3 regions of the Streptomyces sp. NPDC001594 genome follow, and region 1 is predicted to be linked to each of the others. Evidence: riboswitches for the same ligand, from Rfam matches in the RefSeq annotation. Region 1 holds a riboswitch; each other region holds the start of a gene.
What was found. Region 1 has a riboswitch for cobalamin ahead of ACFY0O_RS12485 (ABC transporter substrate-binding protein). Riboswitches for the same ligand answer to the same signal wherever they lie in the genome.
Positions count from the first base shown of each region.

Region 2: linked by a shared signal. The riboswitch ahead of ACFY0O_RS23115 (energy-coupling factor ABC transporter permease) and the one ahead of ACFY0O_RS12485 (ABC transporter substrate-binding protein) in region 1 are both predicted to bind cobalamin.
Region 3: linked by a shared signal. The riboswitch ahead of ACFY0O_RS28080 (ribonucleoside-diphosphate reductase subunit alpha) and the one ahead of ACFY0O_RS12485 (ABC transporter substrate-binding protein) in region 1 are both predicted to bind cobalamin.

Region 1 covers NZ_JBIAVB010000005.1:211,494-221,227, reverse strand. Annotated here, with positions in the region: gene ACFY0O_RS12500 (VOC family protein) at 1-73, shown strand, start outside; gene ACFY0O_RS12495 (ABC transporter ATP-binding protein) at 128-946, opposite strand; gene ACFY0O_RS12490 (FecCD family ABC transporter permease) at 943-1,968, opposite strand; gene ACFY0O_RS12485 (ABC transporter substrate-binding protein) at 1,965-2,954, opposite strand; cobalamin riboswitch at 2,997-3,135, opposite strand; gene ACFY0O_RS12480 (DUF4352 domain-containing protein) at 3,256-3,765, shown strand; gene ACFY0O_RS12475 (GMC oxidoreductase) at 3,881-5,536, shown strand; gene ACFY0O_RS12470 (carboxymuconolactone decarboxylase family protein) at 5,604-6,083, opposite strand; gene ACFY0O_RS12465 (dihydrodipicolinate reductase) at 6,080-7,162, opposite strand; gene ACFY0O_RS12460 (serpin family protein) at 7,341-8,603, shown strand; gene ACFY0O_RS12455 (PfkB family carbohydrate kinase) at 8,512-9,576, opposite strand; gene ACFY0O_RS12450 (hypothetical protein) at 9,573-9,734, opposite strand, start outside.
Region 2 covers NZ_JBIAVB010000011.1:258,262-267,995, forward strand. Annotated here, with positions in the region: gene gcvH (glycine cleavage system protein GcvH) at 1-365, shown strand, start outside; gene glyA (serine hydroxymethyltransferase) at 383-1,639, shown strand; gene ACFY0O_RS23095 (L-serine ammonia-lyase) at 1,896-3,278, shown strand; gene ACFY0O_RS23100 (SsgA family sporulation/cell division regulator) at 3,465-3,872, shown strand; gene ACFY0O_RS23105 (hypothetical protein) at 3,963-4,478, shown strand; gene ACFY0O_RS23110 (flavodoxin family protein) at 4,488-5,198, opposite strand; cobalamin riboswitch at 5,322-5,517, shown strand; gene ACFY0O_RS23115 (energy-coupling factor ABC transporter permease) at 5,547-6,245, shown strand; gene ACFY0O_RS23120 (energy-coupling factor ABC transporter substrate-binding protein) at 6,242-6,607, shown strand; gene cbiQ (cobalt ECF transporter T component CbiQ) at 6,611-7,360, shown strand; gene ACFY0O_RS23130 (ATP-binding cassette domain-containing protein) at 7,357-8,178, shown strand; gene ACFY0O_RS23135 (PadR family transcriptional regulator) at 8,337-8,888, shown strand; gene ACFY0O_RS23140 (EF-hand domain-containing protein) at 8,947-9,159, opposite strand; gene ACFY0O_RS23145 (YncE family protein) at 9,279-9,734, opposite strand, start outside.
Region 3 covers NZ_JBIAVB010000015.1:166,220-175,953, forward strand. Annotated here, with positions in the region: gene ACFY0O_RS28065 (carbon starvation CstA family protein) at 1-2,120, shown strand, start outside; gene ACFY0O_RS28070 (CstA-like transporter-associated (seleno)protein) at 2,117-2,314, shown strand; gene ACFY0O_RS28075 (GNAT family N-acetyltransferase) at 2,427-2,924, shown strand; cobalamin riboswitch at 2,983-3,114, shown strand; gene ACFY0O_RS28080 (ribonucleoside-diphosphate reductase subunit alpha) at 3,261-5,654, shown strand; gene ACFY0O_RS28085 (ribonucleotide-diphosphate reductase subunit beta) at 5,654-6,670, shown strand; gene def (peptide deformylase) at 6,871-7,506, opposite strand; gene ACFY0O_RS28095 (tetratricopeptide repeat protein) at 7,565-8,560, opposite strand; gene ACFY0O_RS28100 (HD-GYP domain-containing protein) at 8,666-9,734, opposite strand, start outside.

The DNA of each region.
Region 1 (9,734 bases):
CGGGCGCGGGGTCTACTTCCTGGACCCCGTCGGACACGCCATGGAGATCATCACCCGCCCCTACGGCGGCTGAAGCGCACCCCGCAGGGCCCGCGGCGCACCACGCCGTGGGCCCTGCCCGGGGAGCTCAGCCGGCCGGCCCGGCCGGAGGGGTGGGGCCGGCGGGCCGCTCCGGGAGGTAGACGATGTTCGGAGCGCCCGTCGCCGGATGGACGGCGATACGGGTGGCCACCCCGTAGACCTCCGCCAGCAGCTCCTCCGTGAGCACCTCCCCCGGCGGGCCCTGGGCCACGACCCGGCCGCCCGCCAGCACGTACAGCCGGTCGCAGAAGGACGCGGCGAGGTTCAGGTCGTGCAGGACGAGCAGGCTGGTCACGGGAAGCCGGCGGACCAGCCCCAGGACCTCCAGCTGGTAGCGGATGTCGAGGTGGTTCGTGGGCTCGTCCAGGGCGAGGAGTCCCGGTTCCTGGACGAGGGCGCGGGCGACGAGCGCGCGCTGCCGCTCCCCGCCCGAGAGCCCGTCGAAGCGGCGCCCGGCGAGCCCGGACAGGCCGACGGTCTCCAGCGCCCGCACGACCTGGAGCCGGTCGTCCGGGCCGTCCTGCTCCCAGAACCTCTTGTGCGGGCCGCGCCCCATGGACACGACCTCGCGGACCGTCAGCCCGAAGGTGCCCTCCGCGTCCTGCGGGACCACCGCCACCCGCCGGGCGCGCTCCTTGACGCCCAGCGCCGACGCGTCGGCCCCGTCGAGCAGCACCCGGCCGGCGCTGGGCCGCAGGGTGCCGTAGACGCAGCGCAGCAGGGTCGTCTTGCCGCTGCCGTTCGGCCCGACGACCCCGACCGTCTCGCCGGGCCGGGCGGTGAGGCCGATCCCGTCCAGCAGCTTCCGCCCGTCGACCTCGTAACGCAGCCCCTCGACCGAGAGTTCCACCGGACGCCCCGTCATCCGGCCACCCCCTCGGCCCGAGTGGACCTGCGCAGCATCCACAGGAAGAACGGCCCGCCGGCCAGCGCGGTGACCACGCCGACGGGTATCTCCCCAGGGGCCGCCGCGGTGCGGGCCAGCAGGTCGGCCAGGCTCAGGAAGACCGCCCCGGCGAGCGCGCAGACGGGCAGCAGCGCCCGGTGCCCGGCGCCCACCACCGTGCGGGCGGCGTGCGGAACCATCAGCCCGACGAAGCCGATCGCCCCGCTGTAGGCCACCAGCACCCCGACGACCAGGGAGGTGAGGACGAACGCGGCCGCCCGGAAGCGGCCGGTGTCCAGGCCGAGGGTGCGGGCCCCCTCCTCCCCCGCGAGCAGCAGGTCCAGGGGGCGCGCGAGGGCGACGAGCAGGGCGGTGCCGGCGAGCAGCGCGGCGGCCGGCAGGGCGAGTTCGTCCCAGCGGGCCCCGCCCAGGCCGCCCAGGGTCCAGAAGAGCACGGAGCGGAGCTGGTCGGGGTGCGCGGACAGCACGAGGACCAGGCTGGTCAGGGCGGAGAGGACGTACTGCACGGCCACCCCGGCCAGGATCAGCCGCGCGGTGGTCATCGTCCCGCCGCGCCGGGCCAGGGCGTAGACCGCGACGAGCGCGGCGAGGGAGCCGGCGAAGGCGGCCAGCGGGAGCCCTACGGCGCTCCCCGCTCCCACCCCGAGCACGATGACGGCCACCGCCCCCGCCGACGCGCCCGAGGAAGCGCCCAGCAGGAAGGGGTCGGCGAGCGCGTTGCGGACGAGGGCCTGGAGCACGGCGCCGCAGACGGCGAGCCCGGCGCCGACCACGGCCCCGAGCAGCACGCGCGGCATCCGCACGTCCCACACGATGGAGGCGAAGGCCCCGCCGCGCGCCCCGGGCCCGGCCAGCAGGACGTCGAGGACCCGGCCGGGGGCGATGCGGACGGGTCCCAGGGCCAGCCCCGCCACCATCGAGCCGGCCAGCGCGGCCGCGAGGAGCACCAGGACGGCCGCGGTGCGGCGGCGCCCGGTCACGGGGCGTCGGGGTGCAGCCGGCGGCCGAGGGACTCGACCGCGTCGGCGACGCGCACGCCGAGGACGGCCGAGGACAGCGGCAGCACGACGAACCTGCGGTTCTTCACCGCGGGAACCTCCGCCAGCGCCGGATCGTTCAACAGGCGCTGCTTCTTGGCCTCCACGGGGGTGCCGCCGTAGTCGTAGATGAGGACGACCTCGGGCCTGCGCTCGATGACCTCCTCCCACGGCACGTCGCCGAAGGTGTCCTGGAGGTCGGCGAACACGTTCGTCCCCCCGGCCAGTGAGACGATCTCGTTGCCGATGCCCTTGCCGCCGGAGGTGAAGGCGGAGGCCTCGCCCGAGTCGTAGACGAAGACGGTCGGGCGGGCCCGGTCCTTGACCCGTGCGGTGACGGCGTCGATCCGGCGCTGCTCGTCCTCGACGAGGGCCGTGCCGCGCTCGGGCACGCCGAAGGTCCGGGCGACCTCGGTGATCTCGGTCTTCAGCTGGGCGAGCCCGACGCTGCCCGGGGTGCAGTACTCCACGCTGAGCCGCGAGTTGATCCCGGACCGGGCCAGCCCCTCGCGGTCCCGGCCCTGCCCCTTGTCGAAGGCGCTGGAGTAGCCGCCGTAGACGAAGTCCGGGTCGGCCGCGAGGAGCACCTCCTTCGACGGGTACTCCTTCGCCAGCACCTTGACGCCCTCGTAGGCGCTCCGGTAGGCGGGGAGGACGGCGTCGTCGAGGTAGGCGGTGCCGGCCATCCGGTCCTGGAGGCCGAGGGCCAGCAGGAGCTCGGTGGCGTGCTGGTTCATGGTGACGGCCCGCTCGGGCGGGGCCTGATAGGTGCTGCTGACGCCGCAGTTGGTGACGGTGTACGGGAACCCGGGCGCAGGCCGGGCCCCGGGGGCGGCCCGCTCCTCCCCGGGCGGACCGCCGCACGCGGTCAGGGACAGCAGGAGCGCGAGCGCGGTGAGCGGGCGCGGGGCGGCGCGGAAACGCGGCATGGTGAGGCCTCTCCGGGGGATCCTCGTCCCCGGTCGAAGTGAAGAAGTGAAGAGGCGGTACGTCAGTGTCTGACTCCCGGGACCCCGCGGACGGGGTCGCCGGTCACAGTGGCGGGACCGCACCGGATTCGCACCGGTTTCCTGTCCTGCACCGCCCGGGACAACCCGGCCAAGTCTGCCAGATGCCACCTTTGCCCCACAGAGCGGCCCAAGGGGCCCCGAACCGATGCCGCCGCCGGTGGCGGGAGCGGGCCTCACGGAGGATCGTGGGCGGCGAGGGGAGGTGTGGAGGAGGTCGGCCATGCGTCACGGCAGCCACACGGGCCACGGCGGTCCCCGGCGCGTGGTCAGGACCGCCCGTCTCCTCCTGGTCCCCGCCCTCGCGGCGCTGCTGCTCGGCGCGGGCACCGGCGGCTCCGGCGAGACCGTCTCCCTCGACGGCGACCGCCCCGGCGAGCGGCTCGACGTCACCCTCACCCGGGTCGTCGACCCCGCGGGCCCGGCGCCGGCGCCCGGGGCCGACCGGCTGGTCGCCGTGGAGCTGCGCCTGGAGAACACCGGAACGGCGCCCTACGCGGACTCCCCCGCCCCGGCCGCGCACCTCCTGGACACCACCGGGCGGCGCTTCACCGGCCTGAGCGCCGCCACGGACGCGGGCCCGGCCCTCCCCGGCACCCTCTCCCTCGCCCCGGGCGGGTCGGCCACGGGCTACGTCGTCTTCCGGCTGCCGGCCGAAGCCCGCCCGGCGGCGGTGCAGTTCGCCCTGGACGCCGGGCTCGGCGACGACGTCGCCCACTGGAGCCTGTCGTGATCCCTGTCGTGATCCCTGCCGTAACCGGCCGGAAATTACCTCGACGTATCTAGTGACTTAGCAGGCACCCGCCAGTAGAACTTGTTCCCACTCCGTCGAGAGTGAGGAACGCCACATGAACGACAAAGACCTGCACAGCAAGGTGTCCAAGGGTGTCTCCCGACGTGGATTCATCGCTGGAACCGGTTCTCTTCTGGGGGCCATGGCCCTCAGCGTCAACACCCTCCCGGCCCGCGCCAATCCCGCCACCGGCACCGCCGCCGCCCAGCCTCCCCTCGCGTCCGGGGACCATGTCCCGGCCCTCGTCATCGGCACCGGCTACGGCGGCTCCGTCGCCGCGCTGCGGCTCGCCCAGGCCGGTGTCAACGTGCGCATGATCGAGATGGGCATGGCCTGGGACACCCCGGGCACCGACGGCAAGATCTTCGCCAACACCACCAAGCCCGACTACCGCTCCTTCTGGCTGCGCACCCGCACGAAGGCGCCGCTGAGCAACTTCCTCGGCTTCCCCATCGACAAGGACGTCCCGAAGTACACGGGCATCCTCGACGCCGAGGAGATGGGCGGGATCATCGTCTACCAGGGGCGCGGCGTCGGCGGCGGTTCGCTCGTCAACGGTGGCATGGCGGTGACCCCCAAGCGGCAGAACTTCGCCGCCATCCTCCCCACGGTGGACGCCGAGGAGATGTACTCCACCTACTACCCCCGCGCCAACGCCGGGCTCGGGGTCGGGCTCATCGACCCGAACTGGTTCGAGACGGTGGACTGCTACCAGTTCGCCCGCGTCGGCCGCAAGCACGCCCAGCGCTCCGGCTTCCCCTTCGTGTTCGTGCCGGACGTCTACGACTGGGACTACATGAAGCAGGAGGTGGCCGGCACCGTCCCCAAGTCCGCCGTGGACGGGGAGATCCTCTACGGCAACAACGCCGGCAAGAAGTCCCTCCAGAAGACCTACCTCGCCGCCGCCCGGGCCACCGGCAAGGTGGCCATCTCCCCCCTGCACCGGGTCACCACCGTCTCCCCCTCGGACGGTGGCGGCTACACGGTCGCCATGGAGGAGCTCAACACCACCGGCGACGTCGTCTCCGTCAAGACCGTCACCGCCGACCGGGTGTTCTTCGCCGCCGGCAGCGTCGGCACCAGCAAGCTCCTGGTCCGGCTGAAGGCCACCGGGGCCCTGCCGCTGCTCAACGACGAGATCGGCAAGGGCTGGGGGGACAACGGCAACGTCATGTGCGGCCGGGCGAACCACATGTGGGACCCCACCGGCAAGGTCCAGGCGTCCATCCCCTGCGGGGGCATCGACAACTGGGACGCGGGCGGCGCCTTCGCCGAGGTGGCACCGCTGCCCACCGGCATCGAAACCTACGCCTCGTTCTACCTCTCCATCACCAAGAACCCCAACCGCGCCCAGTTCACCTGGAACGCGGCGACGGGCAAGGTCGAGCTGAACTGGCAGACCGCCTGGAAGCAGCCGTCCATCGACATGGCGAAGACCATCTTCGACAAGATCAACGCGAAGGAGGGGACGATCTACCGCAGCGACCTCTTCGGCACCAACAAGATCTGGGGCGACCACCTCACCTACCACCCGCTCGGCGGCGCGGTCCTGGGCAAGGCCACCGACAACTACGGCCGCCTGCACGGCCACCCGGGCCTGTACGTCATCGACGGGGCGCTGATCCCCGGCAACACCAGCGTCAACCCGTTCGTGACCATCACGGCCCTGGCCGAGCGGAACATCGAGAAGATCATCGCCACCGACCTGTGACGCGGGACGGTCACGGTCACCGGGGGCGGCCGGGCGCAGCACGCGCCCCGGCCGGCCCCGGCTCCGTTCAGCTGCCCGGCAGGACACAGACGCTGTCGAGGCCCAGGACGTGGTTGAGCCGGCCGAAGGCGAGCCAGGAGCCGATGCTCATGCTCAGCTCCACGATCTCCACCTGGCTGTAGTGCGCGGTCATCCGCTCCCAGAACTCCTCGTCGAGGTTGTGGTGGTCCAGGGCGTAGCGCTCGGCGTACTCGGCGGCGAGCCGGGTGCGGTCGTCGAAGGCCTTGGTGGTGCGCCATTCGGTGACCGCGTCGGCGAAGTCCTCCTCGACCTTCTCGCCGTCGCGGTCGGTGCGCCAGTCGAGGCAGAAGACGCATCCGTTGATCTGCGCGACGCGCAGCCGGGCCGCCTCGAACTCGCGCAGGCCCAGGGTGGTGTGGGCGTAGACGGACAGGGAGAAGTTGGCGGCGGCCGTGCCGATGCCGGGGACCAGGTCGCCCCATACGTACTCGATGGGGTGCCGGCCGTCGGGAACGTCGATCCTCATGGCTGTTTCCTTCCGAGTTTGCCGACTGCGGGGCGCAGCGGGACGTCGAGGGCGTCGTAGAGCCCGGGCTCCGCCTCCACCAGCCAGTCGATGGCGCCTACCAGCCGCCCGACGGCGGTCGCGTTGCCGCCCGCCGAGCGGTTCTCGCCCTCGTCGGTGGCCTCGACGGTGACCTCGATGCGCGGACGGCCCTCGATGACGACGCGGTGGGCGCCGGCCCCTCCGTCGGGCGGGGAGGGCCAGTCGGGGGCGCAGGAGGCGTGGATGCGGGTGACGTGCTCGATCACGATGCGGGGCTCGCCCGCGACGATGCCCTGGACCTCGAAGCGGATGGCACCCTGGGTCCCGGCCTCGAACGCGCCCATGGTGGGGGTGGTGACCGTGGTGTCGAGGGCGCGCCGGTCGGAGGTCTCGCGGATGTCGTCGAGTTCGACGCCGAGGGCGCGGGCCATCATCCGGATCTGCCCGCCCCACACCATGGTCGGGACGGAGGGCAGGAGCATCATCGGCACGTCGTCCATGGGCTGGCCCATGCCGACCAGGTAGCGGACGGAGTCGGGCTGGTCGTAGGTGGAGTAGTCGAAGATCTCCTGACAGCGGATCACGTCCACCTCGGTACCCAGTCCGCTCAGCAGCAGCGGGAGCACGTCATTGCCCCAGCCGGGGTCGACGCCGGAGGCGAAGAGGGAGCCGCCGCCCCGCGCTATCGCCGCGAGCACCGGGTCGCGGAACTCCGGCGGGGCGCTGCGGTGGTCGTAGAGGGGGTAGAGGGCCGGGCTGACGACGGCCGCGCCGGCGGCGACGGCCCGGGTGATGTCGGCGAGGGCGTCGTCGGGGCGGACGTCGCCGGAAGCCGCGTAGACGACGGCGGCCGGGCGGGCCGCGAGCACCGCCCCGATGTCGTCGGTCGCCGCCACCCCCAGCCGGCGGTCGAGCCCGGCGAGTTCGCCCGCGTCGCGGCCGACCTTGGCGGGGTTGTGGACGATGACTGCCGTGAGTTCGAGCGCCGGGTGGGCCTCGACGGCGCGGATCGCCGCGCGGCCTACGTTGCCCGTGCCCCAGACCACCGTGGGAATCATGCGCGGAGGGTAGCGACGGGGCGCGGAGGAGCCCAGGGGCGCGGAGGATGATTTTCGGACCGGTCCACCCGCGGCTCCGGTGCGGGTCAGGGCACGGGTCCGCCTGCGGCTCCGGCGCGGCTCCGGGCGCGGAGAAAGGATTCGGCAGGGTGCCGCCCGCCCCGTACGCTCCCCCGGCATGAGCATGAGGAATTCGACGGTACGGGCGGTCAACCGGCTCACGGCGCGCTGGGCCGAAGCCCATGGGGGTGACGCCGGTACGGTCTTCACGGCGGCCGGGGTCTGGCCGCTGCTCGCCCCGCTCGCGGACGGGGCGGCGGGTCCGGCCCGGGCGGAGCTGGCGGAGGCCCTGGGCCTGCCCGCCGAACGGGCGGCGGGGGCGGCGCGGGAGCTGCTGGCCGCACTGGACGGCATACGCGGGCTGCGAGCCGCGACCGGCCTGTGGACCCGGGCGGACCTGCCGCTGGAGACCGCCTGGCGGGAGCAGCTGGCGCCGGGGGGCCACGGGGCCCTCAGCGGCGACGCGGCGGCCGACGGCAAGGCGCTGGACGCGTGGGCCGACCGGCGCACGGGCGGGCTGGTCAAGCGGATGCCGGTCACGCTGACCGAGGGGCCGGACGGCACGAAGCTGGTGCTGGCTTCGGCCCTCGCGCTCAAGACGCAGTGGCTCCGGCCGTTCTCCGCATGGCCCCGCGAGCCGTCCGAAGGCCCCTGGGCCGGGCAGCCCCTGCAGATGCTGCACCGCACCACGGCCCTGCCGGACCGGGCCGCGGTCGCGGAAGGACGGCAGGGGGCGGTGACCCTGCTGGAGGTGGTCGGGGACACCGGCGTGGACGTCCACCTCGTGCTGGGCGAACCCGGAGCCGCACCCGGCGGGGTCCTCACCACCGGCATCGCGGCCGTCACCCGCGCCCGGCCCCTCACCCCCGCGAGCCTGCTCCCGGAGGGCCGCCCCGGTCCCGGCCTCACCATCACCCGGGAGCCGGCGCTGACGCCCGAGCCCCGGCTCGTGGTCGAGACCCCCGCCTTCGAGGTACGGGCGGAGCACGACCTCCTGGAGCGGGCCCGGCTGTTCGGTCTGGCGGCGGCGTGTGACGACAGCCGCGGCCACTTCCCCGGGGTCAGCTCCGAACCCCTGGCCATCGGTTCGGCTCGGCAGGCGGCGGTGGCACGGTTCCACGCGGAGGGCTTCGAGGCGGCGGCGGTCACCGCCGTCGGCCTGGCGGTGGGTTGCGCCGCGCCCGCGCGCCCGCGCTACCGCACCCGCCGGGTCGAGGCGCGCTTCGACCGCCCCTTCGGCTTCCTCGCCGTGCACCGCGCCTCGCGGCTGGTGCTGGCGGCGGGCTGGGTCAGCGATCCGCTCCCGTACGAGGCGCCGCCGGAGAAGACCCTGGAGGAGAAGCTGAGGGAGGAAGAGGAGGCCTGGGCGGAAGAGGGGTAGGCGGGCCCAGCGTCGCGGCCAGCGCCGCCGTCTGCGCGAAGGAGGGGACGCGGCCGGTGCCGCCGCGCCCCGACACCGACAGGGAGGCCGCGGCGACGCCGTGGGCCACCGCCTCCGCGAGGGGGTCGCCCAGGGCGAGCCGGGCGGTGACCGTGCCGGTGAAGCAGTCCCCGGCGCCGGTGGCGTCCACGGGATCGGGGTTCACCGGGACGGCGTGGTGGGCCGCCGCGGTGCCCTCGTCCAGGAGCAGCCGGCCGGCCCCGGCGGTGACGGCGACGGCGCGGGCGCCCAGTGCCCGGTAGCGGGCGGCGGCGGTGCGGGGGTCGTCGGTGTCGACGAGGGCGAGGGCGTCGGCCGGGCAGGAGGTCTTGAGCAGGCCGGTCAGCGGGGCCACCGCCGCCAGCAGGGAGCGGGCCTCGGCCCGTCCGGTCAGCCGGGGGCGGAAGTTGGGGTCGTAGGTGACGTGTCCCCCGGCCCCGTGGACGGTGCGGACCGCTTCGAGCACCGCCGCGCGGCTGGTCGGGGAGAGCGCGCCGGCGATCCCGCCGGTGACGAGCGCCCCGGCCGCGGTCAGCAGCTCCCGCCAGGCCTCGACATGGGCCGGGGAGAGGGTGGATCCGGCGCTGCGGGTGCGCCAGTAGACGAACTCGCGCTCCCCGCCGGTGTCCGCGCTGAGCAGGTAGGCGCCGTTGGGGTGGGGGGCGCGGTGGACGTGCGAGACGTCCACGCCCAGCTCGGCGGCCCGGCGCAGCAGCGGGACGCTCAGCTCGTCCTCGCCGACGACCGCGAGCAGCGCGGTACGGGCTCCGGCCGCCGCGGCGGCGGCAGCGGCGTTGAGGGCGTCGCCGGAGTAGGAGATCCGGGCGGCGCTCCCGTCGGCGGCTTCGCGCAGCGGGACGTCGGCGTGGACCTCGACGAGCACCTCGCCGAGCACGAGGACGTCGTACCGGCCGCCCTCCCGGGAGGCGGTCATGGCCGCACCTCCCTGCGCGGTACGGCGCCGGCCACGGCCTCCGGCGCGCAGGACCGCACGCCGCCGGCCACGGCTGCGCGGGGCTCCGGCCCGGCCGGGCGATCGGGCGGTACGGAGGCGTCCCCGTCCCGCGCGTCCCGTCCTGGATCCGGCGCGGA
Region 2 (9,734 bases), on a different contig from region 1:
AGCTGCGTTACACCAAGGAGCACGAGTGGCTGTCGGACGCCGTCGAGGGCGTCGCGACCGTCGGTATCACGGCCTTCGCCGCCGACGCACTCGGTGACGTCGTCTACGCCCAGCTCCCCGAGGTCGGCGACACCGTCACCGAGGGCGAGACCTGTGGCGAGCTGGAGTCGACCAAGTCGGTCAGCGACCTGTACTCCCCCGTCTCCGGTGAGATCGTCGAGGCCAACCAGGACGTCGTCGACGACCCGTCTCTGGTGAACTCCGCCCCGTTCGAGGGTGGCTGGCTGTTCAAGGTGAAGCTCTCGGAGGAGCCCAAGGACGCGCTCTCCTTCGACGAGTACACCGCCCTCACCGCCGGTAACTGACACCCCAGGGGATCCTGATGTCCGTTCTGAACACCCCGCTCCACGAGCTCGACCCCGACGTCGCCGCCGCCGTCGACGCCGAGCTCGTACGCCAGCAGTCGACCCTGGAAATGATCGCGTCGGAGAACTTCGCTCCGGTCGCCGTCATGGAGGCCCAGGGCTCGGTCCTGACCAACAAGTACGCCGAGGGCTACCCGGGCCGCCGCTACTACGGCGGCTGCGAGCACGTCGACGTGGTCGAGCAGATCGCGATCGACCGCATCAAGGCGCTGTTCGGCGCCGAGGCCGCGAACGTCCAGCCGCACTCCGGTGCGCAGGCCAACGCCGCCGCGATGTTCGCGCTGCTGAAGCCGGGCGACACGATCATGGGCCTGAACCTGGCCCACGGCGGTCACCTGACCCACGGCATGAAGATCAACTTCTCCGGCAAGCTCTACAACGTGGTCCCGTACCACGTCGACGAGTCCGGCCAGGTCGACATGGCCGAGGTCGAGCGCCTCGCCAAGGAGTCCAAGCCGCAGCTGATCGTCGCCGGCTGGTCCGCCTACCCGCGCCAGCTGGACTTCGCCGCCTTCCGCCGGATCGCGGACGAGGTCGGCGCGTACCTGATGGTCGACATGGCCCACTTCGCGGGCCTGGTCGCCGCGGGCCTGCACCCGAACCCGGTGCCGCACGCCCACGTCGTCACCACCACCACGCACAAGACCCTCGGCGGTCCGCGCGGCGGTGTCATCCTGTCGACGCAGGAGCTGGCCAAGAAGATCAACTCCGCGGTCTTCCCGGGCCAGCAGGGCGGTCCGCTGGAGCACGTGATCGCGGCCAAGGCCGTCTCCTTCAAGGTCGCGGCCTCGCCCGAGTTCAAGGAGCGCCAGGAGCGCACCCTGGAGGGCGCGAAGATCATCGCCGAGCGCCTGGTCCAGCCGGACGTCACCGAGGTGGGCGTGTCCGTCCTCTCCGGCGGCACCGACGTGCACCTGGTCCTGGTCGACCTGCGCAACTCCGACCTGGACGGCCAGCAGGCCGAGGACCGGCTCCACGAGATCGGCATCACGGTCAACCGGAACGCGATCCCGAACGACCCGCGCCCGCCGATGGTCACCTCGGGCCTGCGCATCGGCACGCCGGCGCTGGCCACCCGCGGCTTCGGCGCCGAGGACTTCCGCGAGGTAGCCGAGATCATCGCGCAGGCCCTGAAGCCGGCGTTCGACGCGGACGACCTCAAGGCGCGCGTCTCCGCGCTCGCCGCGAAGTTCCCGCTCTACCCGTCGCTGTAGTCACGGGCCAGGAGGGGCCCGGCCTTGTTCCGCACAGGGCCGGGCCCCTTCCTGTCTTCTTCCCCGGCCCCCTCCCCCGCCGGACACCGGAACGCGAGCCGGCTCACGTCCGCCGGACCCCTCCGCGAGCAGAAACGTTCATCTCCACGCGTTACGCTCGTCTGCCGGACAAAATCCGCAGATCCCCCGCGCACCACCCCGCTCCACCACACCCCTGCCCTCTCTCCACCCCACGAGCCGACAAGGGAGTCCGCCAGTGGCCATCTCCGTCTTCGATCTCTTCTCCATCGGTATCGGCCCCTCCTCCTCCCACACGGTCGGCCCGATGCGCGCGGCGCGCATGTTCGTGTCCCGCCTGAAGAAGGACGGTGTCCTCGCCCAGACCGCGTCCGTCCGCGCGGAGCTCTTCGGCTCCCTCGGCGCCACCGGCCACGGCCACGGCACCCCCAAGGCGGTCCTGCTGGGCCTGGAGGGCCACTCCCCGCGCACGGTGGACGTGGAGACCGCCGACGACGAGGTGGAGCGCATCCGCCGGACCGGGAAGCTGCGGCTGCTCGGGACCGAGATAGGGAACGTCCACGAGATCGACTTCGACGAGCCCAGCCAGCTGATCCTGCACCGCCGCCGCTCGCTGCCCTACCACGCGAACGGCATGACCCTCTTCGCCTACGACGCCTCCGGCGCCCCGCTGCTGGAGAAGACCTACTACTCGGTCGGCGGCGGCTTCGTCGTCGACGAGGACGCGGTCGGCCAGGACCGGATCAAGCTCGACGACACCGTGCTGAAGTACCCCTTCCGCTCCGGTGACGAGATGCTGCGCCTGGCGAACGAGACCGGCCTGTCGATCTCCTCCCTGATGATGGAGAACGAGAAGGCCTGGCGCACCGAGGACGAGATCCGCGAGGGCCTCCTGGAGATCTGGCGGGTCATGCAGTCCTGCGTCTCGCGCGGCATGTCCCGCGAGGGCATCCTGCCGGGCGGGCTGCGCGTCAAGCGCCGGGCCGCCTCCACGGCGCGCCAGCTGCGCACCGAGGGCGACCCGCTGCTGCACCGCAGCGAGTGGACGACGATCTACGCGATGGCCGTGAACGAGGAGAACGCGGCGGGCGGCCGGGTCGTCACCGCGCCCACCAACGGCGCCGCGGGCGTCCTGCCGGCCGTCCTGCACTACTACGTGAACTTCGTCCCGGGCGCGGACGAGGACGGCGTGGTGCGCTTCCTGCTGGCCGCGGGCGCGATCGGCATGCTGTTCAAGGAGAACGCCTCGATCTCGGGCGCCGAGGTCGGCTGCCAGGGCGAGGTCGGCTCGGCCTGCTCGATGGCGGCGGGCGCCCTGGCCGAGGTGCTGGGCGGCTCCCCGGAGCAGGTGGAGAACGCCGCCGAGATCGGCATGGAGCACAACCTGGGCCTGACCTGCGACCCGGTCGGCGGTCTGGTGCAGATCCCGTGCATCGAGCGCAACGGCATGGCGGCGGTCAAGGCCGTCACGGCGGCCCGGATGGCGATGCGCGGCGACGGCAGCCACAAGGTCTCCCTGGACAAGGTCATCAAGACCATGAAGGAGACGGGCGCCGACATGAAGGTCAAGTACAAGGAGACCGCCCGCGGCGGTCTCGCGGTCAACGTCATCGAGTGCTGACCCGTCGACGCGGCGTGACGAGGTGAGGAGGGGCCCGGCGCGGGTGCGCCGGGCCCCTCCGCGCGTCCGGGGAAGAGGGGTCCCCCGGCCCGCCCGGGTCGGGACCTTCGGCCCCCCGGCGGAAGGCGCCCGGTGCACTAGCGTGCTGCGGGGGGCGCTGTTACCCCGCGAAGAGAGGCAGCCGCCATGGCCATCACCGAACACCGTGTCCTGCCGCTGCGGCTGGAGGCCGCACCGCTGCCGGTCCCCCTGGAGGGCGTCTTCGTCTACCGCACGGACCGGCCGTACGAGGTCGCCGTGGAGTTCCGGGGCGCCGGGGTCCGGATCGCCCGCTGGGTGTTCTCGCGGGAGCTGCTGATCGACGGGCAGACCTGCGCCACGGGGGAGGGCGACATACAGGTGTGGCCGCGCTGGACGGGCACCGAGCCCCGCGTGCTGCTGGCCCTGAGCAACGGCGAGCGGGGCTGCGTGGTCTCCGCGCGGGCCAAGGACCTGCGCGGGCTGTGCCGGCGGATGACCGAGCTGGTCCCGCGCGGGCAGGAGCACCGCCACTACGACCTGGACGCCGAGCTGAGCGCCCTGCTGACCTTCTGAGGCGGGCGGGCGTCCGGTGCAACCACGGGGCCCCGGGGAATGTCATACCGGATGACAGTCACTCCCCGTCTCAGAGGATCGGGGGACGCCATGCGTCACCTCCCGCACCGCCGCCGGATCGTGGCCCTGGCCACGGGTGCCCTGCTGACCGCAGGGCTCGCGCTCGCCGCACCGGCCTCGGCGGCCGCCCCGGCCGCCGTCCGCTCCACGACCCCGCTCGTCGTCAACGCCCGCTGGGGCGGTCACTGCACGTACGACCGGATCGTGATCGACCTCCAGGGCTCCGTGCCCCCGTTCACCGTCACTCCCGTCTCCCAGCTGGTCTACGACGGGTCCGGCAAGCCGGTCCCGCTGCCCGGGAAGTACTTCCTGGAGATCCGCCTGCACCCGGCCGCCGGCCACGACGAGGCGGGCAACAACGTCTACCAGGGCCCCAAGCTCCAGCAGATCAACCTGAGCAAGCTCAAGGGCATCGCCCTGACCGGCGACTTCGAGGGGTACGTGACCTTCGGCGCCGCCTTCGACACCCAGCCCGTCTACAGCACCTCCGTCCTGCACGCGCCCGAGCGGCTCGTGGTGGACGTCGCGCACCCGAACACCTGCTGAGGACCCCGCCTAGCGGTGTTCCGGGTTCGGGAAGTCGAAACGGCAGCCGGCGTCCCACTCGGAGCGCTGGTTGCCGTGGGCGGGGACGCCCCCGGCGCGCTTGAGGAGCGCCGCGAGGTGCATCAGGTTCCAGGACATGAACGTGGTGTTGCGGTTGGTGAAGTCGTTCTCGGGACCGCCGGAGCCCGGGTCCAGGTACGAGGGACCGGGCCCGGCCTCCCCGATCCAGCCCGCGTCCGCCTGGGGCGGGATCGCGTAGCCCAGGTGCTGGAGGCTGTAGAGGACGTTCATGGCGCAGTGTTTGACGCCGTCCTCGTTGCCGGTGATCAGCGCACCGCCGACGCGCCCGTAGTAGGCGTACTGGCCGTGCTCGTTCAGCAGCGAGGAGCAGGCGTAGAGCCGCTCGATGACCTTCTTCATCACCGAGCTGTTGTCGCCGAGCCAGATGGGGCCGCAGAGGACCAGGATGTCGGCGTCCATGATCTGGCTGTAGAGCACCGGCCACTGGTCGCTCTCCCAGCCGTGGTCGGTCATGTCCGGCCAGACGCCGGTGGCGATGTCGTGGTCGACGGCGCGGATCAGCGAGGTCCGGGCGCCGGCCGATTCCATGACGGCCCGGCTCCGCGAGATCAGCCCCTCGGTGTTGCTGGTCTCGGGCGAGCGTTTGAGGGTGCAGTTGACGTAGACGGCGGACAGGTCGAAGTAGTCGTAGGCGGCCACGCCCCCACCCTGCGGGCCGGCCGCCGGCCCCGCCAGCGCTCGGGGCCCGTCCGGGGGGCGAATCGGAATCCGGTCATCCGATCGGCCGGATCGGTCCGGGTTGATACCGGTCCGTGCGGGCGACTAGGGTCAGCTGGCCTTGGTGTTCGGGAAACCGGTGGAAAACCGGTGCGGCCCTCGCCACTGTGATCGGGAAGTCCAGCTCCACCCCTCGCGGGAGCCACTGGGACCGTGCGGGAGACCGTGCGGACCCGGGAAGGCGGAGCCGGGGCGGCAGTACCCGTCAGCCAGGAGACCGGCCGGGGCGCGTACGTCCATCCACGAGGTGCTGGAGAGGTCTCCCAACTCATGCACATAGCCGAGGGGTTCCTGCCCCCGCTGCACGCGGCCGCCTGGGGCGCCGCGTCCGCCCCGTTCGTCGTCCACGGGGTCCGCGCCCTGACCCGCGAGGTGAAGTCCCACCCCGAGAGCACGCTGCTCCTCGGCGCGTCCGGTGCGTTCACGTTCGTCCTGTCCGCCCTGAAGATCCCCTCGGTGACGGGCAGTTGCTCGCACCCCACCGGGACCGGGCTCGGCGCCATCCTCTTCCGGCCGCCCATCATGGCGGTGCTCGGCACGATCACCCTGCTGTTCCAGGCCCTGCTGCTGGCGCACGGCGGGCTCACCACCCTGGGCGCCAACGTCTTCTCGATGGCCATCGCCGGCCCCTGGGCCGGCTACGCGGTCTACAAGCTGCTGCGCGGGTCCGGCGCCCCGCTGATGGTCACCGTCTTCTTCGGCGCCTTCTTCGCCGACCTGGTCACCTACTGCGTGACCTCGGTCCAGCTGGCCCTCGCCTTCCCGGACCCGGCCAGCGGCTTCCCGGGCTCCCTGGAGAAGTTCGCCGGCATCTTCGCCGTCACGCAGATCCCGCTCGCCGTCAGCGAGGGGCTGCTGACCGTGCTGGTGATGCGGCTGCTGATGCAGTCCAGCAAGTCCGACCTGGTCCGGCTCGGGGTCGCCAAGCTGACCGGTGCGCGGCGGACCGAGGGGGCGTCGGCCCGATGAGCAGGAACGGCAAGATCAACACCCTGCTGCTGCTCCTGGTGGCGGCGCTGGCCGTGCTCCCGCTCGCGCTGGGGCTCGGCGAGGGCAAGGAGGAGCCCTTCGCGGGCGCCGACGCCCAGGCGGAGTCGGCCATCACCGAGCTGAAGCCGGACTACAAGCCCTGGTTCTCCCCGCTGTACGAGCCCCCCTCGGGCGAGGTGGAGTCGGCGCTGTTCGCCCTCCAGGCGGCGCTGGGCGCGGGCGTGCTCGCGTACTACTTCGGGGTCCGCCGGGGCCGCCGGCAGGGCGCGGCGCAGGCCCTCGCCGAGGCGGCGGCCGGAGCCGGGGGGCAGGCCCCCGCCGAGCCCGCGCGGGAGCCGTAGCCGGTGCTGCCCATCGACGTGGCGGCGCACTCCAGCCGCTGGCGGGGCCGCCATCCGCTGGAGAAGGCCCTGCTCGGGTTCGGGCTGACCGTCACCGCCGTGTCCCTGCCCCCGTGGCCCGGCGGTCCGCTGGTGGCCGCCGCGACCCTGGCGGTGCTGCTGGGGCCCGCCGGGGTGTCCGGGCGGCAGCTGTGGCGGGCCTTCCGGGTCCCGCTCGGGTTCTGCGTCACGGGCGCGCTGCCGCTGCTGGTGTCGGTGGGCGGCCCGGACGGGTTCCTCGCGCCGGCCCCGGACGGACCCCGGCACGCCCTGGACCTGCTGCTGCGCACCTCGGCCGCCTCGCTGGGGGTGCTGCTGTTCGCCTTCACCACGCCCGTCTCGGACGTGCTGCCCCGGCTGGTCCGGGCCGGGGTGCCGGCGCCGGTGGTGGACGTGGCCCTGGTCATGTACCGGATCGGCTTCCTGCTGCTGGACTCCCTCGCGCAGGTCCGGCGGGCCCAGGCGGCCCGGCTCGGGCAGGCCGGGCGGGCCGCCGCGTGGCGTTCGGTGGCCGGGCTCGCGGCGACCTCGTTCGTCCGGGCCTTCGACCGCGCCGCCCGGCTCCAGGAGGGGCTCGCGGGGCGCGGCTACGACGGCGCGCTGCGGGTGCTGGTCCCGCCGGCGCGGCTGTCGCGGCGGTTCCTGGCGGCCGCCGCCGCCCTCCTGGCCGCCCTGGTCGCGGGGACCCTCGTACTGAAGGAGCTGGGATTGTGACCCCGTTGGTGGAACTGGTCGGCGCGGGGTACGCGTACGAGGACGGGCCGGCCGTGCTGTCGGGCGTGGACTTCGCGATCGCCGAGGGGCGGGCGCTGGTGCTGCTGGGCCGCAACGGGAGCGGCAAGACCACGCTGATGCGGCTGCTGAGCGGGGGCCTGCGGCCCGCGTCGGGGGCGCTGCGGCTGGCGGGTACGGAGGTGGCGTACGACCGGCGGGGGCTGACGCGGCTGCGCACCACCGTCCAGCTGGTGGTGCAGGACCCCGACGACCAGTTGTTCGCGGCCTCCGTGGAGCAGGACGTGTCCTTCGGCCCGATGAACCTGGGGCTGGCGGAGGCGGAGGTCCGCGAACGGGTGGACTCCGCGCTGGCCGCGCTGGACATCACCGCGCTGCGCGACCGGCCGACGCACCTGCTGTCGTACGGGCAGCGCAAGCGGGCCGCCATCGCGGGCGCGGTGGCGATGGCTCCGCGGGTGCTGATCCTGGACGAGCCGACGGCCGGGCTCGACCCGGACGGGCAGGAGCGGCTGCTGGATGTCCTGGCGGGGCTTCGGGCGGCGGGGACCACGGTGGTGATGGCCACCCACGATGTGGACCTGGCGGTCCGGTGGGCGGACGATGCGGCGGTGCTCACGCCGTCGGGGATACGGGTGGGGGCCGCGGGGGTTCTGCTGTCGGATCCGGAGTTGTTGGCCTCGGCCGGGTTGCGTCAGGCGTGGTCGCCTGCGGTGACGGCGTTCCTGCGGGCCCACGGGTTCCTGGGCGCGGACGCCCCGGGGCCGCGCGTGCCGGAGGCGCTGGGCGCGCTGGGCTGAGCGGGGTCGGGGGCCGGGCGGGGTCGGCCCTGCGGGGCGGTGTCCGGTGTGCCCACCCTCCCCCAAGCTCTCGGCTCCGCTCGAGCAGGGGGGTCCCCCATCGCCCTGCGGGACGATTGCCCACACCTTGGCGGGCGGCCCACACCTAAGATGCGTGCATGTCGTTGCCGCATGCCATTCTCACCGCCTTGTTGGAGAAGCCTTCTTCCGGGCTGGAGCTGACGCGGCGGTTCGACAAGTCGATCGGGTACTTCTGGTCCGCGACGCACCAGCAGATCTACCGGGAGCTGGGGCGGCTGGAGGAGGCCGGGCTGATTCGGGCGCTGCCCAGCGAGGCGCCCGTGCGGGGGCAGAAGAAAGAGTACGAGGTGCTGCCCGACGGCAGCGCGGAGCTGGCCCGGTGGGTGGACGAGCGGCAGGACCCCAAGCCGATGCGGGACGCGCTGCTGCTGCGGATCCGGGCGGCGGCCGTGGTGGGGCCGCAGGGGCTCGCGGCGGAGCTGCGGCGGCACCTGGAGCTGCACCGGGCCCAGCTGGCGGAGTACGAGGCCATCGAGGCGAAGGACTTCCCGGCGGGGCGCAACGCCGACCCGGACCGGCTGCGCCGGCTCGTGCTGCACGGGGGGATCGCCCTGGAGGGCTTCTGGCTCGGCTGGCTGGAGGAGGCGCTGGCCGAGGTCGAGGACATGACGGGTCCGAGCGGGGCCTGACGCGCCCCCGTCCCGGCGTGCGGGACGGAGGCGGGCGCGGCGCCCGTTCGGCCGGGCCTTACTTGTTCAGGTCGGCCCAGAACTCGTCGAAGCTCAGCAGCTTGTCGCCGTTGAGGTCCTTCGCCGCGATGATCGCGTCGGCGACCGCCGGGCTGACGAACGCGTCCCCCATCGCCCGCATGGCCGCGCTGTACTCGTCGGCCGTGATGACGCCGTCGCCGTTCGCGTCGAACCGGTCGAACGTCTCGCGTGCCTTGTCGATGTCCGCCACTGGGCCACCCCTTCCTGGTGCTTGTTGACCGGCTCAGGGTAGCCGCACCGGGAGCGGTCCCCGCCCACGGGTCCCGGGAGCCGTGGACGGGCTCCCGGGACGCGCCCGCGCGGCCGGGCCTAGCGGAAGATGCCGGTGTGGCCGAGGGAGTAGCGGCCGGGCTGCGGGTAGACGGCCAGGCCGTGGGGGCCGCTGCCGACGGGGATCTTCGCGAGCTCCGCGCCGGTGGTGGTGTCGATGGCGTAGACCTCGGAGTTGTAGCGCCCGGACAGCCAGAGCACCTTGCCGTCAGCCGAGACCCCGCCCATGTCGGGGCTGCCGCCGTCGGGCAGCTCCCACTTCTTGGTGAGCGCGTTCTTCTTGAAGTCGAAGACCGAGATGCTGCCCTCGCCCCGGTTGGAGACGTACATCTCGCGGGAGTCGCGGCTGACGTAGAGGCCGTGGCAGCCCTTGCCGGTGGGCAGCAGCTTGGGGACGTCGAACTTGTCGCCGCTGAGCACCCACATGCCGTGCGCCATCATGTCGGCGACGTAGAAGGTCTTCCCGTCCGGCGAGACCTTCACGTCCTGCGGCAT
Region 3 (9,734 bases), on a different contig from region 1:
TGGCCCTCGTCGGTGCCGTCGGCTGGGGCGTGCTGGCACTCTCGCGCGGTGAGGAGATCTCCGCCGCCTGGCTGCTGGCCGCCGCGCTGGGTTCGTACGCCATCGGCTACCGCTTCTACGCGCGGTTCATCGCGAACCGCGTGCTGAAGCTGGACGGCACCCGGGCCACCCCCGCCGAACGCCTCGACAACGGTGTCGACTTCCACCCCACCGACCGGCGCGTGCTCTTCGGCCACCACTTCGCCGCCGTCGCCGGCGCCGGCCCGCTCGTCGGTCCGGTGCTCGCCGCCCAGATGGGCTACCTGCCGGGCACCATCTGGATCGTCGCGGGCGTCATCTTCGCCGGCGCCGTCCAGGACATGGTGACGCTGTTCTTCTCCACCCGGCGCGACGGCCGCTCGCTCGGCCAGATGGCCCGGGACGAGATCGGCCCCGTCGGCGGGGCCGCCGCCCTGCTCGCCGTGTTCACCATCATGATCATCCTCCTGGCGGTGCTCGGGCTGGTCATCGTCAACGCCCTGGGGCACTCCCCCTGGGGCGTCTTCTCCATCGGCATGACCATCCCGATCGCCCTCTTCATGGGCGTCTACCTGCGCTACCTGAGGCCGGGCCGGGTCACCGAGGTCTCCGTCGTCGGCGTCGCGCTGCTGCTCCTCGCCATCGTGGCGGGCGGCTGGGTCGCCGAGTCCTCCTGGGCCGACTTCTTCACCCTGGACAAGGAGACCCTCGTCCTCTGGATGATCGGGTACGGCTTCTTCGCCTCCGTCCTGCCGGTGTGGCTGCTGCTCGCCCCGCGCGACTACCTGTCGACCTTCATGAAGGTCGGCACGATCGCGCTGATGGCCGTCGGCGTGGTCGTCGCGATGCCGACGCTGAAGATGCCCTCGGTCACCGACTTCGCCACGCGCGGCGACGGTCCGGTCTTCGCCGGCTCGATGTTCCCCTTCGTCTTCATCACCATCGCCTGCGGCGCCCTGTCCGGCTTCCACTCGCTGGTCGCCTCGGGCACCACCCCGAAGATGATCCAGAAGGAGACCCAGATCCGGGTCGTCGGCTACGGCGCCATGCTCACCGAGTCCTTCGTCGCCGTCATGGCGGTGATCGCCGCCTGCATCATCGAGCCCGGGCTGTTCTTCGGCGTCAACTCCCCCGCCGGGGTCATCGGCACCACCGTCCAGAGCGCGTCGGCGGCCGTCGGCCACCTCGGCTTCGCCATCTCCCCCGACGCCCTGGCGCAGGCCGCCAAGGACGTGGAGGAGACCACCCTGCTCTCCCGCACGGGTGGCGCGCCGACGTTCGCGCTCGGAATGTCGGAGATCTTCTCCTCCGTGTTCGGCGGGGCCGGGATGAAGGCGTTCTGGTACCACTTCGCCATCATGTTCGAGGCCCTGTTCATCCTGACGACGGTGGACGCGGGCACCCGCGTCGGCCGGTTCATGCTCCAGGACACCCTGGGCAACGTGCACAAGTCCTTCAAGGACGTCAGCTGGAAGCCGGGCGTCTGGCTGGCCAGCGCGGTCGTCGTCGGCGGCTGGGGCTACTTCCTGTGGGTCGGCGTCAAGGACCCGCTGGGCGGCATCAACCAGCTCTTCCCGCTGTTCGGCATCGCGAACCAGCTGCTCGCCGCCGTCGCCCTGGCGGTGTGCACCACCCTGCTGGTCAAGTCCGGCCGCCTCAAGTGGGCCTGGGTCACCGGCGTCCCGCTGGCCTGGGACGTGGCCGTCACCCTCACCGCGAGCTACCAGAAGGTCTTCTCCGACGACGTGAAGATCGGCTTCTTCGCGCAGCGCGACAAGTACCAGACCGGCATCGACGCCGGGAAGGTGCTGGCGCCCGCCAAGAACATGGACGAGATGCACACCGTGGTCACCAACGCCACGGTCGACGGGGTCCTCTCGGCCCTCTTCGCCGCCCTGATCATCATCGTCCTGCTGGACGCGGCCCGCACCTGCTTCAAGGCCGTCTCCGACCCCGGGTCGGTCCGCCTGAGCGAGGTCCCGTGGAGCGAGTCGAAGATCATCGCCCCGGCGGGGCTGATCGCCACGGCCGAGGAGAAGGCCCGGCTCGCGGCGGCCGGCCTCGACAGCGGCGGCGGCCGCGTGAAGGACCCGGTCGCGTGAACGGGGTCCGCGGGGCCCTGGCGAAGGCGCGGTACTTCGTACGGGAGTTCTCCGGCGAGGCCGCATACGACCGCTACGTCGCCCACGCCCGCTCCCACGACCCCGAGGCCGAGGTCCTGACCCGCCGAGCCTTCGAACACGCCCGCACGGACGCCCGCGAAGCGAACCCCCGGGAGGGCTTCCGCTGCTGCTGAGCGCCTGTGAAGGGCCCCGCGGTCTCCGGTCGGAGACGGCGGGGCCCTTCCGCTTGCCCGGCGCAGCCGGGACGGCGTCGGGCACCGGCACCCGTCCGGCACACTCGACGGCATGGACTTCGAGATCAGGACGGCAAGGGAAGACGAGTACCGGCGGCTCGGCGAGATCACCGGGCAGGCCTATGCCGGGGACGGGCTGCTCGACCAGAACGGGGACGACCGCTACCTCAACGTCCTGCGGGACGTCGCCGGGCGGGCCGGGGACGGGGAGGTGCTCGTCGCCGTGCGGGACGGGGAGGTGCTCGGCGGGGTGACGTTCGCCGCGCCCGGGAGCCGGCTCGCCGACATCGCCCGGCAGGGCGAGGCCGAGTTCCGGATGCTCGCGGTGGCCGCCGAGGCGCGCGGGCAGGGCGTCGGGGAGGCCCTCGTGCGGGCCTGCGCCGAACGGGCCTGCGCCCTGGACGGGGTCACCGCACTGGTGCTGTCCACCCAGCCGGCCATGCGCGGGGCCCAGCGGATCTACGAGCGGCTCGGCTTCGTCCGTACCCCCGAACGGGACTGGTCGCCCATCCCGGAACTGTCCCTGCTCACGTACCGACTGGAGCTGTGACGCCACGCTCCGCATGCACCCGACACAACATGTGGGGGCTACCGCATCGGGTCGCCCCCACATGTATGCTCATGCCTGCTGCCGCCGCAGGGGAATCCGGTGGGAATCCGGAACTGTCCCGCAACGGTGAGACGTACGCCCACCGGCGTGTCCGCGAGTCCGAAGACCTGCCGGCAGTACCCCCGGATCGACCGAACCGGGGTGTCGATTCGTCCGGGCCTCGCGGTTGGGCCGGTGGACGCCATGCGGTGCCGAACGCGCTTCTGCGCGCGCCCGCATGCGCCCACTCGCGCCCCGCTCCGCCGATGCCCGGGCCGAGTGAGGGAGAGCTCCCCCGTGACCATCGCGCCCGCCGCACCGCGCGCCGAGTCCGACCACCCCGAAGCAGAAGGTCCCGGGGCCGCCCTGCTGCGGACCCTCACCGAGCTCACGGCCGACCTCCCCGACACCGACCCCGGCCGGGTCGCCGCCGCCGCCCTGCGCGGCCGCAGCGCCGCCGCCGACGAGGCCGAACTGCGCGGGCTCGCCACCGAAGCCGCCGCCGGCCTGATCTCCGAGGACCCGGCCTACTCCCGCCTGGCAGCCCGCCTGCTGACGCTGGCCGTCGCCGACGAGGCCGCCGGCCAGGGCTCCACCTCCTTCGCCGAGTCCGTCGCCGTCGGCCACCGCGAGGGCCTGATCGCCGACCGCACCGCCGAGTTCGTCGCCGCCCACGCCGCCCGCCTGAACGCCCTGGTCGAGCACGCGCTCGCCGAGGGCGCGGACGACCGCTTCGGCTTCTTCGGCCTGCGCACCCTGCACAGCCGCTACCTGCTGCGCCACCCGATCACCCGCCAGGTCATCGAGACCCCGCAGTACTTCATGCTGCGCGTGGCCTGCGGCCTCGCCGAGGACGGGAGCGTCCGCGCCGTCGAGGAAGTGGCCTCGCTCTACCGCCTGATGAGCCGCCTGGACTACCTGCCGTCCTCCCCCACCCTGTTCAACTCGGGTACCCGGCACCCGCAGATGTCCTCCTGCTACCTCCTCGACTCCCCGCTGGACGAGCTGGACTCCATCTACGACCGCTACCACCAGGTCGCCCGCCTCTCCAAGCACGCCGGCGGCATCGGCCTGTCCTACTCCCGCATCCGCGCCCGCGGTTCCCTCATCCGCGGCACCAACGGCCACTCCAACGGCATCGTCCCGTTCCTGAAGACCCTCGACGCCTCCGTCGCCGCCGTGAACCAGGGCGGCCGCCGCAAGGGCGCCGCCGCCGTCTACCTGGAGACCTGGCACGCGGACATCGAGGAGTTCCTGGAGCTGCGCGACAACACCGGCGAGGACCAGCGCCGCACGCACAACCTGAACCTCGCCCACTGGATCCCGGACGAGTTCATGCGCCGCGTGAACGCCGACGCCGAGTGGTCGCTGTTCTCCCCCGCCGACGTCCCCGAGCTGGTGGACCTCTACGGCGACGAGTTCGACGCCGCCTACGTCAAGGCCGAGGCCTCCGGGCTCGCCAAGAAGACCATGCCGGCCCGCGACCTGTACGGCCGCATGATGCGCACCCTGGCGCAGACCGGCCAGGGCTGGATGACGTTCAAGGACGCCTCCAACCGGACCGCGAACCAGACGGCGCTGCCCGGCACGGTGGTCCACTCCTCCAACCTCTGCACCGAGATCATCGAGGTCACCAACGACGGCGAGACGGCCGTCTGCAACCTCGGCTCCGTCAACCTCGGCGCGTTCGTCGCCGACGGGGACATGGACTGGGAGCGCCTGGACGAGACCGTCCGCACGGCCGTGACCTTCCTCGACCGCGTCGTGGACATCAACTTCTACCCGACCGAGCAGGCCGGCCGCTCCAACGCCAAGTGGCGTCCGGTGGGCCTGGGCGCGATGGGCCTGCAGGACGTCTTCTTCAAGCTGCGCCTGCCCTTCGACTCCGCCGAGGCGAAGGCGCTGTCCACGAAGATCTCCGAGCGCATCATGCTCGCCGCCTACGAGGCCTCCTGCGACCTCGCCGAGCGCAGCGGCCCGCTCCCGGCCTGGGCCGAGACCCGTACCGCCCAGGGCGTGCTGCACCCCGACCACTACGAGACCGAGCGCCACTGGCCCGAGCGCTGGGACGCGCTGCGCGCCCGGATCGCGCAGTCCGGCATGCGCAACTCGCTGCTCCTCGCGATCGCCCCGACGGCGACGATCGCCTCCATCGCGGGCGTGTACGAGTGCATCGAGCCGCAGGTCTCCAACCTCTTCAAGCGCGAGACCCTCAGCGGTGAGTTCCTCCAGGTCAACGGCTACCTGGTGGAGGACCTCAAGAAGCTCGGCGTGTGGGACGCGCAGACCCGCGAGGCGCTGCGCGAGTCCTCCGGCTCGGTCCAGGGCTTCGGCTGGATCCCGGAGGAGGTCCGCGAGCTGTACCGCACGGCGTGGGAGATCCCGCAGCGCGGCCTGATCGACATGGCGGCGGCCCGCACGCCGTACCTGGACCAGAGCCAGTCGCTGAACCTGTTCCTGGAGACGCCCACCATCGGCAAGCTCAGCTCGATGTACGCGTACGCCTGGAAGCAGGGGCTGAAGACCACGTACTACCTGCGCTCGCGCCCGGCGACGAAGATCGCCCGCGCGGCCTCCGGCGCGGCCGTCCCGGCTCCCGCCGCCACCCCCACCCAGCTGCCGCAGGCCCTCGACGCCGACGCGCTGGCCTGCTCCCTTGAGAACCCCGAGTCCTGCGAGGCCTGCCAGTAATGAGCTCCACCGAGAAGAAGAACCTCCTCGACCCGGGCTTCGAGCTCACGCTCCGCCCGATGCGCTACCCGGACTTCTACGAGCGCTACCGGGACGCGATCAAGAACACCTGGACGGTGGAGGAGGTCGACCTCCACTCCGACGTCGCCGACCTGGCGAAGCTGACGCCGGCCGAGCAGCACATGATCGGCCGTCTGGTCGCCTTCTTCGCGACGGGCGACTCGATCGTCTCGAACAACCTGGTCCTGACGCTGTACAAGCACATCAACTCCCCGGAGGCGCGCCTGTACCTGTCGCGCCAGCTGTTCGAGGAGGCCGTGCACGTCCAGTTCTACCTGACGCTGCTCGACACCTACCTGCCCGACCCGGACGACCGCGCGGCCGCCTTCGACGCGGTCGAGGAGATCCCGTCGATCCGCGAGAAGGCGCAGTTCTGCTTCAAGTGGATGGACTCGGTCGAGAAGATCGAGCGGCTGGAGACGGCCGCCGACCGCCGCCGCTTCCTGCTGAACCTGATCTGCTTCGCCGCGTGCATCGAGGGCCTGTTCTTCTACGGCGCCTTCGCCTACGTGTACTGGTTCCGCTCGCGCGGCCTGCTGCACGGCCTGGCGACGGGCACCAACTGGGTCTTCCGCGACGAGACCATGCACATGAACTTCGCCTTCGAGGTCGTGGACACGGTCCGCAAGGAGGAGCCGGAGCTCTTCGACGACGCCCTCCAGCAGCAGGTCACCGACATGCTGAAGGAGGCCGTGGAGGCGGAGCTGCAGTTCGGCCGCGACCTGTGCGGTGACGGCCTGCCGGGCATGAACACCGACTCGATGCGCGAGTACCTGGAGTGCGTCGCCGACCAGCGCCTGGTGCGCCTCGGCTTCCCGCCGGTGTACGGCTCGCAGAACCCGTTCTCGTTCATGGAGCTCCAGGGCGTCCAGGAGCTGACGAACTTCTTCGAGCGCCGCCCGTCGGCGTACCAGGTGGCCGTCGAGGGCACCGTCGACCTGGACGAGGACTTCTAGTCCGGTCGGCAGGGGCGGCCGGTATTCGACCCTCGACTTGACATGCGGGGCGGGTGGGTCTGGTCGTCGGGCCGTGGCGGTGGTGGGATCCGAATACGCCGCCCCGCGTCACCCGCGCGGGACACCCCCCACAGGCGAAGGCCCCGTTCCGGAGCGTTGTCCGGAGCGGGGCCTTCGTGCGTCCGCGGGCGCGGGCCGGGTCAGTCGTTCGGGACGACCTCGTAGCGCGGGGTGTTCTCCGCCATCTGGCGCAGCGCGTCCTTGCGGTCGCGCTTGGAGAGGCGGTCGATGTACAGGTAGCCGTACAGGTGGTCGGTCTCGTGCTGGAGGCAGCGGGCGAAGTAGCCGGTGCCCCGGACCTTGATCGGGTTGCCCTGGGCGTCCTGGCCGGTGACCTCGGCGTAGTCGGGGCGGGCCAGGGAGGCGTAGGCGGTGGGGACGGAGAGGCAGCCCTCGTTGGAGTCGTCCAGGACGCGGGAGCCGGCCGGCAGCTCGACGAGCTTGGGGTTGACCACGACACCGGTGTGGCGGACGCCGTCGTCGTCGGGGCAGTCGTAGACGAAGACCTTGGCGTCGACGCCGATCTGGTTGGCGGCCAGGCCCACGCCCTCGGCGGTCTTCTGGCTGGCGAACATGTCGTCGATGAGCTGCGCCAGCTCGTCGCCGAACTCGGTGACGTCCTTGCACTCGCGGTGCAGGACCGGGTTGCCGACGACCGTGATGGGGCGGGACGTACCGCGCTCGCGGTGGGCGAGCTCGCGCGCCTCACAGTCCTCGGTGTCCACGACCCAGCCCTCGTCGTCGATCGGGGTCACCTGGTTCTCCTGCTGCGCCATGTCCGCCGTACGCCTTCCCTCAAGTCCGTGGTGTGCCCGTACAGCCTACGGCCCGGGGTCAGCAGACTTCTTCGAGATCCCGCCACTCCCGGCTGTCGGGGCTGTCGGCGACCCAGCCGTCGAGCAGTCCGCGCACCAGTCCGGCCGGCGCCGCGATGCCGCATTCGCGCTCGGGGACCCACAGGGAGCCGGATCCGGCCGTGCGGTGGCCGAGGGGTCCGGGGTGCCCGGGCTCGCTGTGGTCGTGGGGGTCGAGGTGGTCCCCGTTGTCCTCGCCGCTGGGCATCGAGCTCTCCGAGCAGGTCCGGCAGAGCAGCCGCACGGACGAGGACCAGTCCTCGGCGGCGAAGCCCGCGTCCGAGGCCAGCTGCTCCAGGGCGTCGCGGTCCTCCTCGGTCGCCGCCTCCAGCAGCACCACCCAGGTCGGCACCGGGGAGGGCGCCCACAGCTCGATCTCGTCGAAGACCGGGTACGAGGGCCCGGCCGCGGTGACGCGCTCGCCGTGCGGCACCCCGTCGTGCAGGACGACCTCGCCCCAGCGGCGTCCCGAGGACGGCAGCGGGATGGACAGGACCTCCATACGGGCTGGATCGAGCCTGCGGCCCCACACGACCTCGGCCTCGCCCTCGGGCGACAGCCGCACGGCCGCGCTGCCCAGCTCCATGCCCACCGGCTCGCCCGTCCCGGCCGTGCTGTGGGGGTCGCCGGGCACCTTCAGCCCGTACGCCTGCCAGGCCCGGCGGGCCAGCGGCCAGTCCTGGAGGGCGGTCGCGGCGATGCCCACGTTCCACCAGTCCGGGGCGCCGGTCTCGCGGTCCAGCAGGGCGACGGCGCGCAGGCCCGCGGCCCGCGCCTGCTCCCAGTCGTGCCGGAACTTGTGGAGGAGGGCCAGGTTGAACCAGGACTCGGACAGCCAGGGCTCCAGGTCCGCCGCCCTGGTCAGCAGCGCACCCGCGTCCTCGTACCGACCGTCGCCGATCAGCGTGAACGCGCGGTCGGTGGCCTGCCGCCACGAGGCGGAGGGCCGATGCCGTACCTTTCCGAAGATCCTCACGATTCCCGCCTGCCGCTCCAACGGTTCAGCCCTGCGGACACCCTCACGGACACCCCTTACTGCATCCAACCATGCCCGCTCGGACGACCGCTCATTACCCATGGGTTACCCCGGTGGAACGGGAACGACTCTGCCGCGTCCGCCCCTGGCCAGAACCCTCGCCAGGGACTCCACGACCTCCGGCTGGTAGTCGTGCCCGGTGCCCAGGCGGAGGCGTTCCAGGGCGGACAGTGAGCCGGCCGGGTGACGGCCGTCCCCGGCCAGGTCGTCGTAGGCGTTGACCGCGCGCACGATCCGGGCGGCGACGGGCTGCCGCCGGTACGGGTCGGCCTGCCGTTCCACGATCACGGCGACCTCCGCCGGCACCCCCGTCCGGCGGGCCACCTCCCCGCCGAGCCCGGCGATCCGGCGGGCCTCGTCGGGGGGCAGTTCGGCGGTGGCCCCGCCGGGGACGGGGTCGACGAGGGAGAGCTGCCCGATGTCGTGCATCAGGGCCGCGTACTCCAGCACCGTGAGCTCCCGCTCGGAGAGGCCGAGGTCCCGGCCGACGGCGCGGCTGAGGGCGGCGACCCGGCGGGAGTGGCCGGGGGCGGTGCAGCCGGCGATCTCGGTGGCGCGGGCCAGGGAGGTGATGGTCTGGCGGTAGGTGGTGCGGACGGCGTCGACGCGGTGGAAGGAGAGCTGGGTCAGCAGCAGCGGGACGCTGAAGACCGGCAGCGCCCACAGGCCGGCCACGGCCACGCCGAGCGCCATGACGACCCCGGTGGCGCAGATGGCGGAGCCGATCCCGAGCTGGGCGCGCAGCTCGTCGCGCAGCAGCGGTCCGAAGCGCCAGCCGGTGCGGGCTCCGGCGAGGGCGGCGGCCAGGACGGCGTCGCACAGGGCGGTGAGGCCCAGCAGGAGCACCAGGAACAGGACGAGGGAGGGGCCCTGGCCGATCCACTGGGTGAGGCGGCCGGAGCCGTAGAGGGGCTGGAAGCAGGCGGCGGCGAAGGCGACGGCCAGGACCCGGCGGGCCACGTGGTCCAGGGCGGGGGCGTGGCCGCGGGCGATGTGCGGGACGGTCCCGGCCAGGGCGGCCGCGACGACGACGGCGACGGTCTGGAGCACGCCGTGGTGGGTGGGCTGCCCGGCGTCCTGGCCGAGCAGGGCGTAGGCGAGGGCTCCGGCGGAG